2 linked regions of the Oleomonas cavernae genome follow. The protein of the gene in region 1 interacts with the protein of each later gene in a pairwise test. Links are inferred from orthologs where the notes say so. Each region holds a gene or a part of one and is shown in the gene's direction. Other genes may lie near its edges. The genes, in order: D3874_RS22620 and ileS.

What was found.
Region 2: the proteins of D3874_RS22620 (region 1) and ileS interact in binary tests that used the Escherichia coli proteins (3 or more experiments, as listed by UniProt). The link is inferred for Oleomonas cavernae from one-to-one orthologs.

Annotation. Positions count from the first base shown.
Region 1 is NZ_QYUK01000011.1:3,881,606-3,890,052, reverse strand. The notes cover bases 3,080-5,966. They hold D3874_RS22620 (substrate-binding domain-containing protein), read left to right. Parts: upstream 3,080-3,953; coding sequence 3,954-4,979; downstream 4,980-5,966. Other genes in these bases: D3874_RS22615 (ABC transporter permease), read left to right, coding at 5,103-5,966; D3874_RS22625 (ROK family transcriptional regulator), read right to left, coding at 3,080-3,735. In the rest of the region: zwf (glucose-6-phosphate dehydrogenase), read right to left, coding at 1-1,070; D3874_RS22635 (PfkB family carbohydrate kinase), read right to left, coding at 1,090-1,995; D3874_RS22630 (RbsD/FucU family protein), read right to left, coding at 2,054-2,497; more of D3874_RS22625, read right to left, coding at 2,500-3,079; more of D3874_RS22615, read left to right, coding at 5,967-6,188; D3874_RS22610 (ATP-binding cassette domain-containing protein), read left to right, coding at 6,185-6,988; D3874_RS22605 (PAS domain-containing protein), read left to right, coding at 7,232-7,894; D3874_RS22600 (sensor domain-containing protein), read left to right, coding at 7,843-8,447. UniProt on the Escherichia coli protein: Part of the ABC transporter complex RbsABC involved in ribose import. Binds ribose. Also serves as the primary chemoreceptor for chemotaxis.
Region 2 is NZ_QYUK01000011.1:2,261,118-2,270,038, forward strand. The notes cover bases 3,452-6,812. They hold ileS (isoleucine--tRNA ligase), read left to right. Parts: upstream 3,452-3,780; coding sequence 3,781-6,612; downstream 6,613-6,812. Other genes in these bases: D3874_RS28570 (hypothetical protein), read left to right, coding at 3,452-3,568; lspA (signal peptidase II), read left to right, coding at 6,605-6,812. In the rest of the region: D3874_RS14685 (S8 family peptidase), read left to right, coding at 1-2,383; D3874_RS14690 (DUF72 domain-containing protein), read right to left, coding at 2,546-3,316; more of D3874_RS28570, read left to right, coding at 3,338-3,451; more of lspA, read left to right, coding at 6,813-7,111; D3874_RS14710 (DUF3035 domain-containing protein), read left to right, coding at 7,114-7,725; D3874_RS14715 (glucose-6-phosphate isomerase), read left to right, coding at 7,864-8,921. UniProt on the Escherichia coli protein: Catalyzes the attachment of isoleucine to tRNA(Ile). As IleRS can inadvertently accommodate and process structurally similar amino acids such as valine, to avoid such errors it has two additional distinct tRNA(Ile)-dependent editing activities.

The DNA of each region.
Region 1 (8,447 bases):
ACGGGGCGGAAGCCGATCACGATTTCCGAGACGCGGCTGGCCAGGCGCTTGCCCGTGCGCAGATAGAACGGCACGCTCGCCCAGCGCCAGTTCGCCACCTCGGCCTTCACCGCGACGAAGGTCTCGGTCGCGCTGTCGGTCGAGCCCAGCTCTTCCAGATAGCCGGGGACGGCACCGCCGCGCGAGGCACCGGCGCGGTACTGCCCGCGCACGGTCAACTGGCCCGCGTTCAGCTCGTCGATGGGCTTGAGCGCGCGCAGCACCTTGAGCTTCTCGTCGCGCACGGCATCGGCGTCGAGCGAGGCCGGCGGTTCCATGGCGACCAGGCAGAGCAGTTGCAGCAGGTGGTTCTGCACCATGTCGCGCATGGCGCCTGCGGTATCATAGTAACCGGCCCGTTCCTCGACGCCCAGGCTTTCGGCCACGGTGATCTGGACATGGTCGATGTGGCCGGAATTCCACAAGGGCTCGAACAGCGCATTGGCGAAGCGCAGCGCCATCAGGTTCTGCACCGTCTCCTTGCCCAGGTAATGGTCGATGCGATAGACGCGGTCCTCGGGGAAAACGGCGCCGATGGCCGCGTTGACCAGGCGCGCTGACTCGAGGTTCTTGCCGATCGGCTTCTCGACCACCAGGCGGGCATTGCCGGCGGCCATGCCGTGGCGGCTCAGGCGTTCGCAAATCGGCTGAAACAGGCTGGGCGCGGTGGCCAGGTAGTGGACGTGGATAAGGTCGCTTTGCGGCGCGACCAGTTCGGCCAGGTCGCGCCAGCCCTCGTCGCCCTCGGCATCGAGGACGACATAGTTCAGCCGGTCGAGGAAGCGCTGCAATTCGGGGCCGCTCAGTTCCGTCGCCGGAACGTGGTCGACCAGGGCCTGGCGGGCGAAATCCAGGAATTGCCCGCGGCTCATGACGCGGCGCGACGCGCCGATGATGCTCGCGCGCTGCGGCAGTTGGCCGGCGAGATCGCGGTGAAACAGCGCCGGCAGCAGCTTGCGGCGCGCCAGGTCGCCGGTGGCGCCGAAGACCGTCAGCACGAAAGGATCGACGGGAATGGTGCGGCTGGTCATGCGGATGTCTCTTTCCCAGTCATTCCAGCGCCCCGACAAGGTGAGGCTCGAGGTTTGCCGCGACTTCCGCCGCGGTCGGCAGGTCGGCCCCGCGCCGGGTGCAGGTGATCGCCGCGGCAGCGGTGGCATAGGCCAGCAGATCGCCGATCGCCTCCCGGTCCAGGGCGCCGATCGCCTGCGGGTCGAGGCGGCCGGTGGTCGACAACTGCGCCAGCAGCGCCGCATGGAAGGTGTCGCCGGCACCGACGGTATCGCGTACCCTGACGCAACGCCCTGGAACGGCGACTGTTCCGGCGGCGGAAAAGGCCGTGGCGCCCTGCTCGCCGGCGGTGACGACGACCAGGCGGGCACCGCAGTCCAGCCAATAGGCCGCCGCGTCGGCAATGCTCAGCCGGCCGGCCCAGGCGATGCGGATGTCCTCGTCGCTGGCCTTGACGATGGTGGCGGCGCGGTAGAAGCGCTCGCCCGCCAGTGCCCAGCGGTCCATGTCGCCGACCACGGCGGGGCGCAGGTTCGGGTCGACGCTGATCACGCGCCGGCCCGCCTCGCGCGCGGCCAGGGCGGCGAAGGCCGAGCCCACCGGCTCCACCACCATGGTATAGGAGCCGAAGGTCAGCGCCCTGATCTCGTCCGGCAAGGCCACCGGCAGGTCGGTCGGGCCGATCGAGCGGTCGGCCGCCCCCTCGCCATGGAACGAATAGCTGGGCTGGCCGTCGGGGCCGGTGGCGATGGCCGAAATCGTCGACAGCGCGTTTGGACGCACCAGGAAGCGGCCATCGACCCCCTCGCGCTGCAGCGTGTCGGCCAGCAGGACACCGAACCGGTCGTGCGAAATGCCGCCCAGAAACGCTGGCCGGGCGCCCAATCGAGCAAGCCCGATCGCCACGTTGAACGGCGAGCCGCCGACCACGGCCCGCGCCGGCATCTCGGGGCCGTCGGGGGGCCGACGAAGAGGTCGATCAGCGCCTCGCCGCACACCAGGATCATGGCGCGCCCTCGGTTGGCTGGATCACGCCCTTGCGCAGGATGACGTTGCCGTAGAGCCGGCGCTCGCCGCTGGCAACCACCGCATAGGCGGCGCGGATGCGGTCGTAGAACGGCTCGCCCTCGATCGGCACCAGGCTGAAACCCGGCTCGTGGCAGGCGATCGCCGCCTCGAACTCGGCGAACACGGGCTCCATCCGCCCGCGCTCGCCAAAGGCGCAGGGCCGGAACGCCGCCTGCGGCACCGCCGCGTCCAGCGGCATGAGCGACAGTACCGCATCCAGGATCACCGGTGCCGCATGGCCGTCCATGCGGACCAGGCGGTGGGCATGGGCGTCGGCGGGGTAGTTGGCGTCGACGATGGCGATCTCGTCGCCGTGGCCCATGGCGCGCAGGATGCCCAGCAGGTCCGGGCCGATCAGCGGATTGATTCCCTTGAGCATGGTCAATCCTTGAACAGAACGTCGTGGTCGCGGGCGAAGGCGGCCAGCAGCGGCAGGGCGGCACCGCCGATCGCCCGGGCGTCGCGGCCGATGCTGCCCTCCACCACGGCCGCCTCGGTCAATCCCTGCCGGTCGAGGCGGGCCAGGCAGTCCCGGGTCCGCGCCACCAGGCGGCGGCGGACATCGACGGGAAAGGCGCCGTCGATGACGATCGCGTCGAAGTCGATCACCGACAGGACCGCCGCGCAGGCCTGGGCCAGCGCCTCGCCGGCTTCCGCGATCCACGCCTCGAGCGGGGCCTCGAAACTCGACCAGTCGTCGGGCGACAGCCAGATCGCGGTGCCCGACTTGCCCGCCGCGATCAGGCGGCGTTCCAGGCGATAGATCGAGGCGGTGCGGATCAATTGTTGCAAGGTCGCCGCGCCACCCGCCTCCCGGCGCAGGATCGGCATGGATCCCAGTGCCCCGGCATTGCCGCTGCGCCCCGGGAACAGGCTGCCGTTGAGCACGATGCCGCCGCCGATGAAGGCGCCGACATAGAAGTAGGCGAAGTTCTGATAGGCCGCACCCTGGCCGAAGGTAAGCTCGGCGGCGCAGGCCGAGGTGGCATCGTTGCACACCCGCACCGGCCAGCCGGGAAAGCGGCGCGCAAGTTCGCCGACGGCGTCGAAATGGCGCCATTCGCCCAAGGCGCCGGGTGGCGTTTTCAGGTCGTTTTCCCAGTTCCACAACTCGAAGGGCATGGCGACGCCAAGGCCACTGATGCGGTCACGCTGCGTCGGTTCGAGGGCGGCCACGAGCCCGGGGATCTCGCGCTCGGCAAAGGCCATGAGGTCGCCCGGCACCGGGTAGGCATAGGTTACGCGGCGCCTTGTGCGGATGCCGGCGACCAGGTCCATCAGGACGAGGTCGCTGCTGCGCCGCCCGATCATGATGCCGATCCCGAAGGCGCCGTCGGGGTTCAGCGAATAGGGCACGGAAGGCTGGCCGACCCGGCCGCGCTGCCGCTCGCCGGGGATCAGCAGGCCGTCGGCTTCCAGGTGGTTGATGATGACGGTCGTGGTCTGGACCGAAAGGCCGGTGAGGCGGGCGATCTCCACCTTGGCCAGGCTGCGATGGCGCCGGATCAGCGACAGGATCAGCCGCTCGTTGTAGAGGCGCACGCCAAGCTGGTTGGTGCCGCGGGTGACGGGCGACACGAATTCATCGACAGCCTGAACTGGCGTGACCTGCTCCATCCCTGGTTCCTCGACATTCTTGGTTTATCGGGCGCCGCCACGAACCCGGCAGCGCCCCTTCACGATCAGACAATGAGGCCGGCCGCGGCGCCCTGTCAATTAATAATTCGGAATGATTTATCTATTGACAGCGCCATACCCCTGGGATTTGATGAACGGGCCAAAACAAGCATCCGCGGTTCCGCCGCGAAGATCAGCGTCGTCCCAGGGAGGGAAACATGCGCCAGCCGTTCCGGCTTCTCGCCACAACCGTATTCACTTTGGGCCTGTGCATTCCCGGCGCTTTCGCGGCGGACAAGCCGATCGTGGGTATCATCACGAAGACCAACACCAACCCGTTCTTCGTCAAGATGCGGGAAGGCGCCGAAGCCGCCGCGTCGCAACTGGGCATGGAGCTGCGCTCCTTCGCCGGCAAGCTGGACGGCGACAATGAATCCCAGGTCGCGGCGGTGGAAAACCTGATCGCCGCGGGCGCCAAGGGCATCCTGATCACCCCCAACGATTCACGCGCCATCGTCCCGGCGATCGAGAAGGCGCGCGCCGCCGGCATCCTGGTGATCGCCCTCGATACGCCGCTGGACCCCGCCGATGCGGCGGATGCGACCTTCGCCACCGACAATTTCCTGGCCGGCGAGATGATCGGCCAATGGGCGGCAAAGGCCCTGGGCGACAAGGCGGCCGGCGCGAAAATTGCCCTGCTCGATCTCAATGCCAACCAGATCTCGGTCGACGTGGCGCGCGACCAGGGCTTTCTGAAGGGCTTCGGCATCGATCTCGCCGATCCCGGCCGGATCGGGGACGAGAGCGATCCCCGGATCGTCGGGCACGACGTGACGCTGGGCAACGACGAGGGCGGCCGCAAGGCCATGGAGAACCTGCTCCAGCGCGACCCCGAGATTTCGGTGGTCTACACCATCAACGAGCCGGCCGCCGCCGGCGCCTATGAAGCGCTGCGCTCGGTCGGGCGCGAGAAGGACGTCCTGATCGTCTCGGTCGACGGCGGCTGCCCCGGCGTGCGCAATGTCCAGGACGGCGTCATCGGCGCCACCTCGATGCAGTTTCCCCTGCTGATGGCGGCGAAGGGGGTCGAGGCGGTAAAGAAATTTGCCGACGAAGGGGTCAAGCCCCAGGCCTCCCAGGGGCTCGATTTCGTCAATACCGGGGTCGAGCTGGTCACCGACAAGCCGGTTCCCGGCGTTCCCTCGATCGACGCCGCCGCAGCCTTGAAGAAGTGCTGGGGCTGACCGCCGATGACGGACAGTATTTCAGCAGGCAACCCGCGGCGGCGAGCGAGCGGGAGAAGCCAAAGAAGGGGAAGCCTGCGCGCGGTGGCGCCAGGGCCAACCCCCTCAAGGAAGGATGACAAGATGGCGGACATAGGCAGCGGCGACCGTCCCGGCATGCAGGCCTTCGAGGCCGTGCTGGAAAAGCGGGACACCAGCGTCGCCGATTTCGACGTCCGGGCGAAAACCCCGTTGCAAAGGCTCCAGCACTTCCTGCATGCCAACCCGACGGCGGTGCCCGCCATCGTCCTGCTGCTGGGCATCCTCGCCTTCAGCCTGATCGCCGGCGGGCGCTTCCTGTCCGCCTTCAACCTGTCCCTGGTCCTGCAACAGGTGACGATCATCTGCGTCATCGGGGTGGCGCAGACCCTGATCGTGATCACCGCGGGCATCGACCTGTCGGTCGGCGCGATCATGGTGCTGTGCTCGGTGGTGATGGGCAAGCTGGCGGTCATGGCCGGGGTGCCGGCACCGCTCGCCTTCGCCGCCGGGGTGGCTGTGGGCGGTGCCTGCGGCGCCCTGAACGGCGCCCTGGTGACCCGGCTGAAACTGCCGCCCTTCATTGTAACCCTGGGCACCTGGTCGATCTTCTTCGCCCTCAATCTGTGGTACTCCGCCTCCGAAACCATCCGCTCGCAGGATGTCGGCAAGGAGGCGCCGTTCCTGCAATGGCTGGGCACTTCGGTCGACGCCTTCGGCGCCCGCCTGACCGCCGGCTCGTTCTTCATGCTGGTGCTGGTGGCGGCGGTCTGGTTCGTGCTGAACCGCACGGCCTTCGGGCGCCATCTCTATGCCGTCGGCGACGACCCCGACGCGGCCCGGCTGGCCGGCATCCGCACCGGCCGTGTCCTGTTCTTGGTCTATGTCGCGGCGGGGGTCATCTGCGCCCTGGGGGCCTGGACCCTGATCGGCCGCATCGGCTCGATCAGCCCGCAGGCCGGGCAGACCGCCAACCTCGACAGTGTCGTGGCGGTCGTCATCGGCGGCGCCAGCCTGTTCGGCGGGCGCGGCTCGATCATCGGCACGCTGTTCGGCGCCCTCATCGTCGGGGTGTTCCGCAACGGCCTCGCCCTCTCCGGCGTCGAAGCCCTGTGGCAGGAGTTCACCGTCGGCTGCCTGATCATCGTCGCAGTCGCCCTCGACCAGTGGATCCGAAAGGTGTCGGCATGACCCTCGACCTGAAGAACAGCCAGCCCAAGGTGCCGGTTCTGGAAGCGCGCGGCCTGGTCAAACGCTACGGCCGCGTCACCGCCCTCGACGGGGCCGATTTCGAGCTCTTTCCCGGCGAGATCCTGGCCGTGATCGGCGACAACGGCGCCGGCAAGTCGTCGCTGATCCGCGCCCTCTCGGGCGCCCTGGTGCCGGACGAAGGCGAGATCCGCCTGGAAGGCCAGCCGGTCTGCTTCCGCACGCCGCTGGACGCCCAGGCGGCGGGGATCGAGACCGTCTACCAGTCGCTGGCCCTGGCCCCCAGCCTGTCGATTGCCGACAACATGTTCCTGGGCCGGGAAATCCGCCGCCCGGGCGTGCTCGGCTCGATGTTCCGCATGCTGGACCGCCGGGCGATGCAGCGCATCGCGCGCGAGAAGCTGACCGAACTGGGCCTGATGACGGTGCAGAGCATCAACCAGTGCGTCGAAACCCTCTCGGGCGGGCAGCGCCAGGGTGTCGCCGTGGCCCGCGCGGCGGCGTTCGGCTCGCGCGTGGTGATCATGGACGAGCCGACGGCGGCGCTGGGCGTCAAGGAATCGCGCCGGGTGCTGGAGCTGATCCTCGACGTGCGCCGGCGTGGCCTGGCCATCGTCCTGATCAGCCACAACATGCCCCATGTCTTCGAGATCGCCGACCGGATCCACATCCACCGGCTGGGCCGGCGCCTCACCGTCATCGATCCCAAGGCCTATTCGATGTCCGATGCCGTGGCCTTCATGACCGGGGCCAAGACGCCGGCCGACGCCATCGCGGCCTGATGCGGCGCCATGGCGGCGGCGAATTCGGACACTATTGACAATGTTAGCACTTTTTTCACCTTGAATTGTTAACGGGGGGTTAACTAGAGCCAGTGTAAAAGCACCTAACGACAATAAAGTTGTTGTCCACCGTCTCACCAGGGTGCTTTCAGGGTGCAAGACCAGACCGACACGCGCCAGGGCTCGCCGACAAATGACGCAGGGCGCGACGCGATCGCGCCGGCTGCGGCAGGGCCGGCATGGATGCGGGCGGCGAAGCGGCTTCTCGCCGCCGCGCGGGTCTTGCTGTCGGCCGGGAACCGGCGCGCGGCCGAGCGCAAGCTGCGGGCGTCCGAGGAATGGTATCGCACCCTGGTCGCGAGCGTCGCCGACGGCATCGTCAGCATCGACGCGAAGGGCATCGTCGAGACCATGAACCCGGCCGCGGAACAGATGTTCGGTTTTGCCGCCGACGAGGTTCTGGGCCGCAATGTCACCATGCTGATGCCCGAGCGCTTTCGCCCCGTCCACGACCGCCATGTGAGGCGGTTCGCCGCGCAACGGGATCCCGCGCTCATCGGCCTGCGCCGCGAGGTCGTCGGCTGGCGCCGCAACGGCCAGGAATTTCCCATGATGCTGGCCCTCAACGTGGCGCCGGGCCGGGGCGATGCGCGCTTCGTCGCGCTGGTCACGGACATGACCGCCCAGAAGCGGGCCCGGCAGGATATCGCCGAAGCGCACCGCCGGCTGCACTCGATGATCGAAGCCGCCCCCTTCGCCATCATCACGACCGATGCGGCGGGGATCGTGGACAGCGTCAATCCCGCGGCGGAACGCCTGACGTTGTACCCCGCGGCGACCTCATGGGCGGGCCGATGGCACAGGTCTACGATCCCGACGAGGTGCAGGTCCGGGCAACCGACTTGAGCAAGATGAGCGGCCGGCCCGTCGAGCCGGGCCTGGAAACCTTCACCTTCAACGCGCGGCGGGGCTTCACCGACGACGGCGAATGGACCTTCGTGCGCAAGGACGGCTCCAGGGTTCCCGTGCAGTTGGCCGTCACGGCCATGCGCGACGCCGATCAGGGCATCGTCGGCTACATCAGCATCGCCTACGACATCAGCGAACGTAAGCGCCGCGAGGAATATGCCCAGCACATCGCCCACCACGATTTCCTGACCGGCCTGCCGATGCGCAGCCTGCTGGGCGATCGCCTGCAAATGGCGATGGCGCGGGGCCGCCGCGAGCGCAGCAAGGTGGGCGTCCTGATGATCGACCTCGATCATTTCAAGCGCGTCAACGACTCGATCGGCCACCATGTCGGCGACAAGCTGCTGCGCATCGTGGCCGACCGCCTGATCGGCTGTGTGCGCGCCAGCGACACGGTGGCGCGGCTGGGCGGCGACGAGTTCGTCGTTCTGGTCCCCGATGTGCGCGAGGTTGCCAGCATCGTGCATGTCGCCAAGACGCTGCTGGAACG
Region 2 (8,921 bases), 1.6 Mb from region 1 along the record:
GCATAAGGCCAAGTTGGCCGGCCGGTTGTCAGAGGTTTCTAAAACGCTAGAGAAAGTCGGCGTTGATGGCCAAGGCTACATCAAGGTGCGTCTTCGCGAGGAGGCGCTCGCCAAGTCACACCGTCCCATTCGATCGATGTTCGTCCCTTCGGAGTTTCCATGCGTGGGGGCTGCGGGACTTGGCGAGTTGTTCTACTTGGCTAGTGCGAAGAATATCGGCGGCCTGATCAACGTGGTTGCCGAAGCCGAGTTGACCACCAACTGGGTGGAAGGCCGCGATGGAAAGGTGCGCGCTCAGCCGTCAAAGGTCAGGTCGGATGTCGGTGCGATCGAGGACGTGAGCCTTCCCGACCCCATAGCCAAGCGCGATTTCGACGCGAAGACGGCTGTAAGTTGGCTCTCGGATCCGAGGACTGGCGGCTTCTACATTGTCGAGTTGTTCGAGAACCCGGTGTTGGCCCAACGTCGCACTGGACGCAGCCGTGGTCGCCTCGCCGAAAGTGTTCAGAGCCTGTTCAGTCAACTTGGCGCTGGCGTTGTTGCTTGGCCCATGCCTGCGGCGGGTGGTGAACTACCCTTAGCCTTGCGTCTGACGCTTAGCCAGGATGTGGCAAGGCTCGTCAGCGCACCGAGCAACGAGGGGCTTCCCGTCGAGATCGACCCCAATCCTGCTCGTCACGAGCAGGCCTTGCAGCACTTGGCTAGCCATCCGGCAGTCCGGCGAATTTCATTACCGCTCCGGCTTGAACTGTCCACCGCTGACAGCGCCCCTCTTTCTCGAACCCCTGCGGTTCCAGTGCCTAACCCCGAGGTCAATTACCCAAAAATAGGCGTGATCGACACTGGTCTTGGCCCTGCACTCCACGACTGGGTGATCGGCAGACACGACTATCTGGACGAAACCGAAGTCGACGGCGAACATGGCTCCTTTGTAGGGGGGCTGCTGGTCGGCGCCAAGGCCTTGAACCCTGCAATTCCAGGACTCGAGGACGACGGTTGTGAATTGGTTGATCTTGCGCTCTTCCCGCAGGGCGACTTTATGAGCACTTATCCAGGTGGCTTCATCGATTTCCTTCACGAGATGGATCAGGCGATCAAGGAGGCGTCGGAGAGCCATGGCGTTCGCGTCTTTAACCTGAGCATCAACGCTGTCAGCGCGGTGGAGCCTGACCACTACAGCTATTATGCCGCGCGCATGGACGAGATCGCGGCCAAACATGATGTGGTCATTGTCAACTCGGCTGGCAATCTCGACGGAAGCGAGCGCCGCGCTCCTTGGCCGAAAAAGCCCATCGACGCGATTAAGTATTTCGCGGCCAGGGTCGAGCCGGACACTATCCACAAGCCGACAGAAAGCTATCGGGCTATTTCCGTTGGGGCTCTGAACCCACCTGGTTGCACGGTTCACAACGAAGGACTACCGACCACTTACACGCGCCGAGGGCCTGGCTTGCGGGTCGGTTGCAAGCCTGATGTGGCGCACTACGGGGGCAACGACGGCGCAGGTCCAAGTGGCCACCACGGCTTGGTTTCGCTGGCTCCGGACGGGGCGCTAATGTCCGACTGTGGCACCAGCTTCGCAGCTCCCCTGGTCGCCAAGTCCTTGGCTTCGCTGGAAAGCCGAATTGAAGGGCGGATGCCTAGCCATGCCTTGCGCGCTCTGTTGATCCACAACTGTTTCACACCGGAGGCGCTCCAGGACAAGCGGCTCGCACATCTGGCGCGTCAGTTCGTTGGTTTCGGGGTGCCCTGTCCGACATCGCAGATGCTCCTCACGGATGACAGCTCGATCACTTTGGTATTCACGAGCCGCCTTCCGGACGACGAGAAGCGCCCGAAAGTTCTGCGTTTTCCCTTTCAGTGGCCGCAGGCCCTTGTCGATCCAAGTACCGGCGCCTGCCTTGGGGAAGCGACCGCGACGCTTGTGTATGAACCGCCGGTTGATCGGGCGTTTGGCGCCGAGTTCGTGCGGATCAATCTGGATGCCAAGCTACAACAGCGCCAATTGGAGAACTGCAAGGACGGAAGCCCCAGTTTCCATGATCGGTTTGAGCAGTGCTTTCTGCCCAAAACCTCAAAGCAGCCAGTGCCAGAAAAGGAACTGATCAAGCAAGGTCTGAAGTGGTGGCCTACCAAGCGCTATAGGACGCGCTTTGCCGCCGTTGGTGCTGGCGAAAGCTCAGAGTGGCGCATTGAGGTGTCTGCGCTCAGACGGGCCGAAGCGCCGTTCCCGATCGAAGGTGTACCTTTCAGCCTCGTAGTAACAATCCGTGACCCTAGCGGCGTGCAACCCATTTTCCAGCAACTGCGACGTTCGCTGCAAACCAGCCGCGTTCAGCTAGAGGACTTGAGGACGCATCAGCGTGTCCGCACCGGCGGATAGTAGGGGCAGCATATGGACGGCTCACTGTCTGAACTGACATCAATGTCCGTTCTTGGGCGCTGAGCAGCTGTGAGACCAAGCTCTATGGAAGGACCACTCTCGGCCAAGGGCCGTCGTCTTAGTGCAAGATCGATCGACCAAGCCATGGTTGCCCCCATCCCCTCACCCCACCTTCTCAATCAGCGCCATCGCCGCCGCCGGGTTGCGCACCTTCGCCCCGGCGATGAAATAGGCGAACACGTCCCCCCGCTTCGCCCAGGCCTTGGCCTGCTTCGTGTACCCCGCCAGTTCCGCATCGGTCACCCCGCTGGGCAGGTCCTCGTGGCTGGACATGAAGCGGGCGTAGGTGAAATCGGCGGTGGGTTGGTCGATTTCGGGGAAGTCTTCGTCCTTGGCATAGACGATCGCCACATTGTGGCGGTGGGCGAGGTCGTAGAATTCCTGGGTCTGGAAGGTGGGGCTGCGCACCTCCACGGCGTGGCGCAGGGGGAGGCCGTCCTGCTCCCTGGGCAGGAGGGAGAGGAAGGCGCCGAAGTCGGCGGGGTCGAACTTCTTGGTCGCCATGAACTGCCAGTTGATGGGGCCGAGCTTGTCGCCCAGTTCGCTCAGGCCCTGGCCCACGAATTTCCCCACCGATTCGGCGGCGTCGGCCAGCACCCGGCGGTTGGTGGTGAAGCGCGAGGCCTTCACCGCGAAGACGAAGCCGTCGGGCGTCTCGTCGCGCCATTTGGCCCAGGTGTCGGGCTTGAAGCTGGAATAATAGGTGCCGTTGATCTCGATCGAGGTCAGCCGGCGCGAGGCGTATTCGAGTTCGCGCTTTTGCGTGAGGTCGTCGGGGTAGAAGACGCCGCGCCAGGGCTCGAAGGTCCAGCCGCCGATGCCCACCCTGATCTTGCCCGCCCCAACTTTGCCCGTCTTGTTCTGGCCCGCCATGACGTCGCTCCCGGTGCTAAGGTGGCGGCCATCGTCCATGGAAAGGGCCGCGTCGTGAAGATCGCAAAGACCATCCTGCTCGTCATCGGCATCCTCGCCCTGCTCATGGGTGGGCTGTGGATGGGCCAGGGCAGCGGCTATATCCCTTGGCCGGAGAGCAGCTTCATGATCTCGCAGACACCGTGGATCTGGCGCGGCGCCTTGCTGGCCGTGGCCGGGCTGGTGGCGATTTTCATCGCGCGGCGGCGGTAGGACTCCCGGCCTGTGAGCCCCCGCCGTCATCCCGGCGCAGGCCGGGATCCATTCTGGGGCAGCGCGCGACGTCCCAATGGATTCCGGCCTGCGCCGGAATGACGGGGTATCGAGGGGCGGATTCGCGGCGGCCCCATGGCTGGACGGGCTGGAAACAGCCTGATACAACCACGAACCTTTGCTTGCCCCTTACATTTTGGCCCGTTCCCGCGATGAGCACCGATTACAAAGCGACCGTTTTTCTGCCCGAGACCGGCTTTGAGATGAAGGCCGGGCTGACGCGGAAAGAACCGGCGCTGATTGAACGCTGGGACCGGCTCGACATCTACGGGAAGCTGCGCGCCAGCCGCAAGGGCCGCGAGAAATTCGTCCTGCACGATGGCCCGCCCTATGCCAACGGCAACATCCACATCGGCACGGCGCTGAACAAGATCCTGAAGGATGTGATCAACCGCAGCCAGTCGATGATGGGCAAGGACGCGCCCTATGTGCCGGGCTGGGATTGTCACGGCCTGCCGATCGAATGGAAGATCGAGGAGAAGTACAGGGCCGCCGGCAAGTCCAAGAACGCCGTGCCCGTGGTCGAATTCCGCCAGGAATGCCGCGACTTTGCCGAACACTGGATCGGCGTGCAGAAGGCGGAGTTCCGGCGTCTGGGCGTCGAGGGCGACTGGTCGAACCCCTATACCACCATGGCCTATCCGGCCGAGGCCAGGATCGTTCAGGAGTGCCTGAAGTTCCTGATGAACGGCGGCCTCTATCGCGGGGCCAAGCCGGTGATGTGGTCGGTGGTCGAGGAGACCGCCCTGGCCGAGGCCGAGATCGAATATCACGACCATACCTCGACCACGATCCATGTCCGCTTCCCCGTGGTCTCGGGCCCCGCGGCGCTGCTGGGGGCCGCGATCGTGATCTGGACCACCACGCCCTGGACCATGCCGGCCAACCGCGGCATCGCCGCCGGGGCCGAGGCGCACTATGTCCGCATCAAGGTGACCGATGTGACCGATGCCAGCCGCGCCAAGGTCGGCGAATCGCTGGTGCTGGCGGAACCGCTGCTGGCCCAGGTCCTGCGCGATACCGGCATCACCGATTACGCGGTCGAGGCGCGCCTGGCGGGCGCCGAGATCGCCGGCCACGCCATCTGCGCCCATCCGCTGCGCGGGCAAGGCTATGACTTCGACGTGCCGGTGCTGGCGGGCGATTTCGTCACCATGGATACCGGCACCGGCTTCGTCCACATGGCGCCGGCCCACGGCCCGGACGATTTCGAGCTGGGCCGCAAGCATGGCCTGGAAGTGCCCGAATATGTCGGGCCGGACGGCGTCTATGCCCCCCATGTGCCGCTGTTCGCCGGCCGCCGGGTGCTGCGCGCCAACGGCAAGGACGGCGACGCCAACGGTGCCGTGTGCGAGGCGATCGACGAGGCCGGCGGGCTGCTCAGCCGCGGCCGGCTCACCCATTCCTACCCGCATTCCTGGCGCTCCAAGGCGCCGGTGATCTTCCGCGCCACCCCGCAGTGGTTCATCTCGATGACCACCAACGGCCTGCGCGACAAGGCCCTGGCCGCGATCGACGAGACCCAGTGGGTGCCCGGCGTCGGGCGCAACCGCATCCATGCCATGATCGCCAGCCGGCCCGACTGGGTGATCTCGCGCCAGCGCGCCTGGGGCGTGCCCATCACCGTGTTCGTGAACAAGGCGACCAGCGAGCCGCTGCGCGACGGGCAAGTCAACGAACGCATCGTCGAGGCGGTGCAGGCCGAAGGGGCGGATGCCTGGTTCGCCAGCAAGCCGGAACGGTTCTTGGGGCAGGGTTACGACCCGGCGGATTACGAGCAGGTCACCGACATTCTCGACGTCTGGTTCGATTCGGGTTCCACCCACGCCTTCGTGCTGGAAGAGCGGGAAGAGCTGATGTGGCCGGCCTCGCTGTACCTTGAGGGCTCGGACCAGCATCGCGGCTGGTTCCATTCCTCCCTGCTGGAGGCCTGCGGCACCCGCGGCCGGGCGCCTTACGACGCGGTCGTCACCCACGGCTTCGTGGTCGACGGCCAGGGCCGCAAGATGTCCAAGTCGCTGGGCAACACCATCGCGCCGCAGAACGTGATCGACCAGAACGGCGCCGATATCCTGCGCCTGTGGGTGGCGACGTCGGACTTCTCGGAAGACCTGAAGATCGACAACGACATCCTGAAGGCTAAGGTCGAGATCTATCGCAAGCTGCGCAACACGATCCGTTACGTGCTGGGCAATATCGCGGGCTTCACCGCGGCCGAGAAACTCCCCGCCGAGGCGATGCCCGAGCTGGACCGCTGGGTCCTGCACCGGTTGAGCGAGCTCGACCGCGACATCCGGGCGGGCTACGGCGAGTACGAATTCCACCGCGCCTTCACCGCGCTGGCGGAATTCTGCATCTCCGACCTCTCGGCCTTCTATTTCGACGTGCGCAAGGACGCGCTCTATTGCGACGCGACGGATTCGATCCGCCGCCGCGCCGTGCGCACCGTGCTCGACACGCTGTTCACCTGCCTCACCACCTGGGCCGCCCCGGTGCTGTGCTTCACCACCGAGGAAGCCTGGCTGACCCGCTTCCCCGACGACGAGGGCGAGAGCATCCACCTGCACGAATTCGCCCCCATCCCGGCGACATGGGCCGACGACGCCCTGGCCGCCAAGTGGGAGCGCCTGCGCGACCTGCGCCGGGTGATCACCGGCGCCCTGGAAGTGGAACGGCGCGAGAAGCGGATCGGCGCCAGCCTGCAGGCCAACCCGGTGGTGCATATCGAGGATGCCGGCCTGCTGGCGCTGGCCCAGTCGGTCGACATGGCCGAGCTGTTGATCACCTCAGGCCTGGAACTGGCCGCCGGCCCGGGGCCGGACGGTGCCTTCCGCCTGCCCGACGTGCCGGGCGTCGCGGTGGTGCCGCGCAATGCGACGGGCGAGAAATGCGTCCGCTGCTGGATGGTCCTGCCCGAGGTCGGCGCCCATGCCGATCATCCCGGCCTGTGCCACCGCTGCTATGGGGTCGTCGCCCATGGCTGAGGCCGGCGCCGTGCGGCATCGGGGCCTGGGGCTGATCCTGCTGGCCCTGACCCTGGTCGCCGACCGCGTCTCGAAGGAAGCGCTGATCGGCCGGCTGGACGGGCAGGATGCGATCACGGTGACCGATTTCTTCAATCTGGTCATGGTGTGGAACCGCGGCGTCAGCTTCGGCTTGTTCCAGCAGGGCGACGCTGCCGGGCGCTACCTGCTGACCGGCTTTGCCGTCGTGGTCGCGTTGGTCCTCATTGCCTGGATGTGGCGCAATGCCGCCAGGATCGCGGTCACCGGCCTGGCTTTCGTGGCTGGCGGCGCCCTGGGCAATGCGTATGATCGCGTGGTTTACGGGGCGGTGGCCGATTTCTTCGACTTCCACCTCTTCGGTTTTCATTTCTGGGCGTTCAACATTGCCGACGCCGCGATTACCATCGGCGTCGGTTTCCTGTTGCTCGATGCCTTCCGCGGCGGCGCCAAGGTCGCCCCGTCGCTAAAGGAGCAGTGAAGATGAGCCTGATCATCCGCACCAATGGCCGCCGCGCCCTGGCGCTCACCGGCGTGGCCGCCGCCGGCCTGCTGCTCGCGGCCTGCGACGGCGGCGGCGACATTCGCGCCCAGATGGGCCTGTCGCGCACCGCGCCGGACGAATTCTCGGTGGTGACCCAGGCCCCGCTGGTCATGCCGCCCGACTACAGCCTGCGCCCGCCCGAGCCGGGCGCCCCGCCGACCCAGCAGGCCAATCCCGAACGCGCCGCCTCGGAAGCCGTGTTCGGCGCCTCGCTGGCGACCGGCCCGGCCGCCGGCGCGCCGGTCGGCACCGGCGCCGGCATGGCCCCGGGCTCGCTGGAAACCCTGTTCCTCAGCCGCGCCGGCGCGGCCAATGCCGAGCCGGACATCCGCGCCACCCTGAACCGGGAATCGGGCGCCCTGGTCGAGAAGAGCAACAGCTTCGCCCAGGCCGTGCTGGGCATCCAGACCGACCCGACCGACATCGTGGTCGACGCCCCGGCCGAGGCCCAGCGCCTGCGCCAGAACGCCAACCAGGGCCTGCCGGCGACCAGCGGCGACACGCCGCAAATCAAGCGCGGGGAACCGGGACTACTCGAAGGTGTTTTCTGATCGTGTGCAATCGGCACATGGTCACCTTCGAGAGCCCTAATGGCCCTTATCGACGTCGCGCTCAATCTTCGTCCGGGTTCGCGCAATCCCCTGCTTCGTGCTTTCCCCAAGGCTCGTCGACGCCGTGACGGTGGCGCCATGAGCATCGTCGCCGCCGCCGCGAAGGCCGCCAAGGTGGCCGATCCGTTCCGCCAGTCGATCGAGGAATGCCGCATCGGCCGCCTCACGGGCGAGCAGATCGCCAAGCGCCTGAGCGAGACGCCGGCCGCGCTGGCCAAGTTCCGCGACCAGGCGGCCCGCGGCACGCTGCCGCACTTCTCGATCCCCTATCGCACCGACGACCTGGCCGAACAGGAAGCCGTGGCGGCCCGCATCGCGGCCACGGCCGATCATGTCGTGCTGCTGGGCACGGGCGGCTCGTCGCTGGGCCCGCAGGCCATCGCCCAACTGGTGCAGACGCCTTTCGGCGGCCCGGCCGACCGGCCGCGCCTGGGCTTCCTCGACAATCTCGACCCGGTGGGCCTCGCCGCCGCCCTGGGCTCGATCGACCTGACGCGCACCCATTTCCTGATCGCGTCCAAGTCGGGGTCGACGGCCGAGACCATCGCGCAATTGCTGGTGGTGATCGACGCCCTGGAAAAGGCCGGCTTTGCCGGCGCCAAGCTGGGCGCCAAGCTGACCGTGGTGACCGAGCCGGGCAACAACCTGCTGCGCCGCCTGGCCACCCGCTATGGCGCCCAGATCCTCGACCATGATCCCAACCTGGGCGGCCGCTATGCCGTGCTCTCGGTGATCGGCACCCTGCCGGCGCTGATCCTGGGGCTGGATGCGCGCGCCCTGCGCCGCGGCGCTGCCGCGGCACTGGAAGCCAATCTGCAGGCGCAGGACCCCACTGACGCCCCCGCCGCGGTGGGCGCCGCGGTCTCGGTCGCCGCCGACGATGCCGGCCTCGACCAGACCGTCATGCTCGCCTATGCCGACCGGCTGGAGCGCCTGGCCGCCTGGTGGCGGCAGTTGTGGGCCGAATCGCTCGGCAAGCACGGCAAGGGCACGACGCCGATCACCGCGGTCGGCCCGGTCGACCAGCACAGCCAGTTGCAGCTCTACCTCGATGGCCCGGACGACAAGCTCTATACCGTCGTCGACCTGGCCACCCAGGGCCAGGGCCCCTTGCTGCGCGCCGACCTGGCCGACGA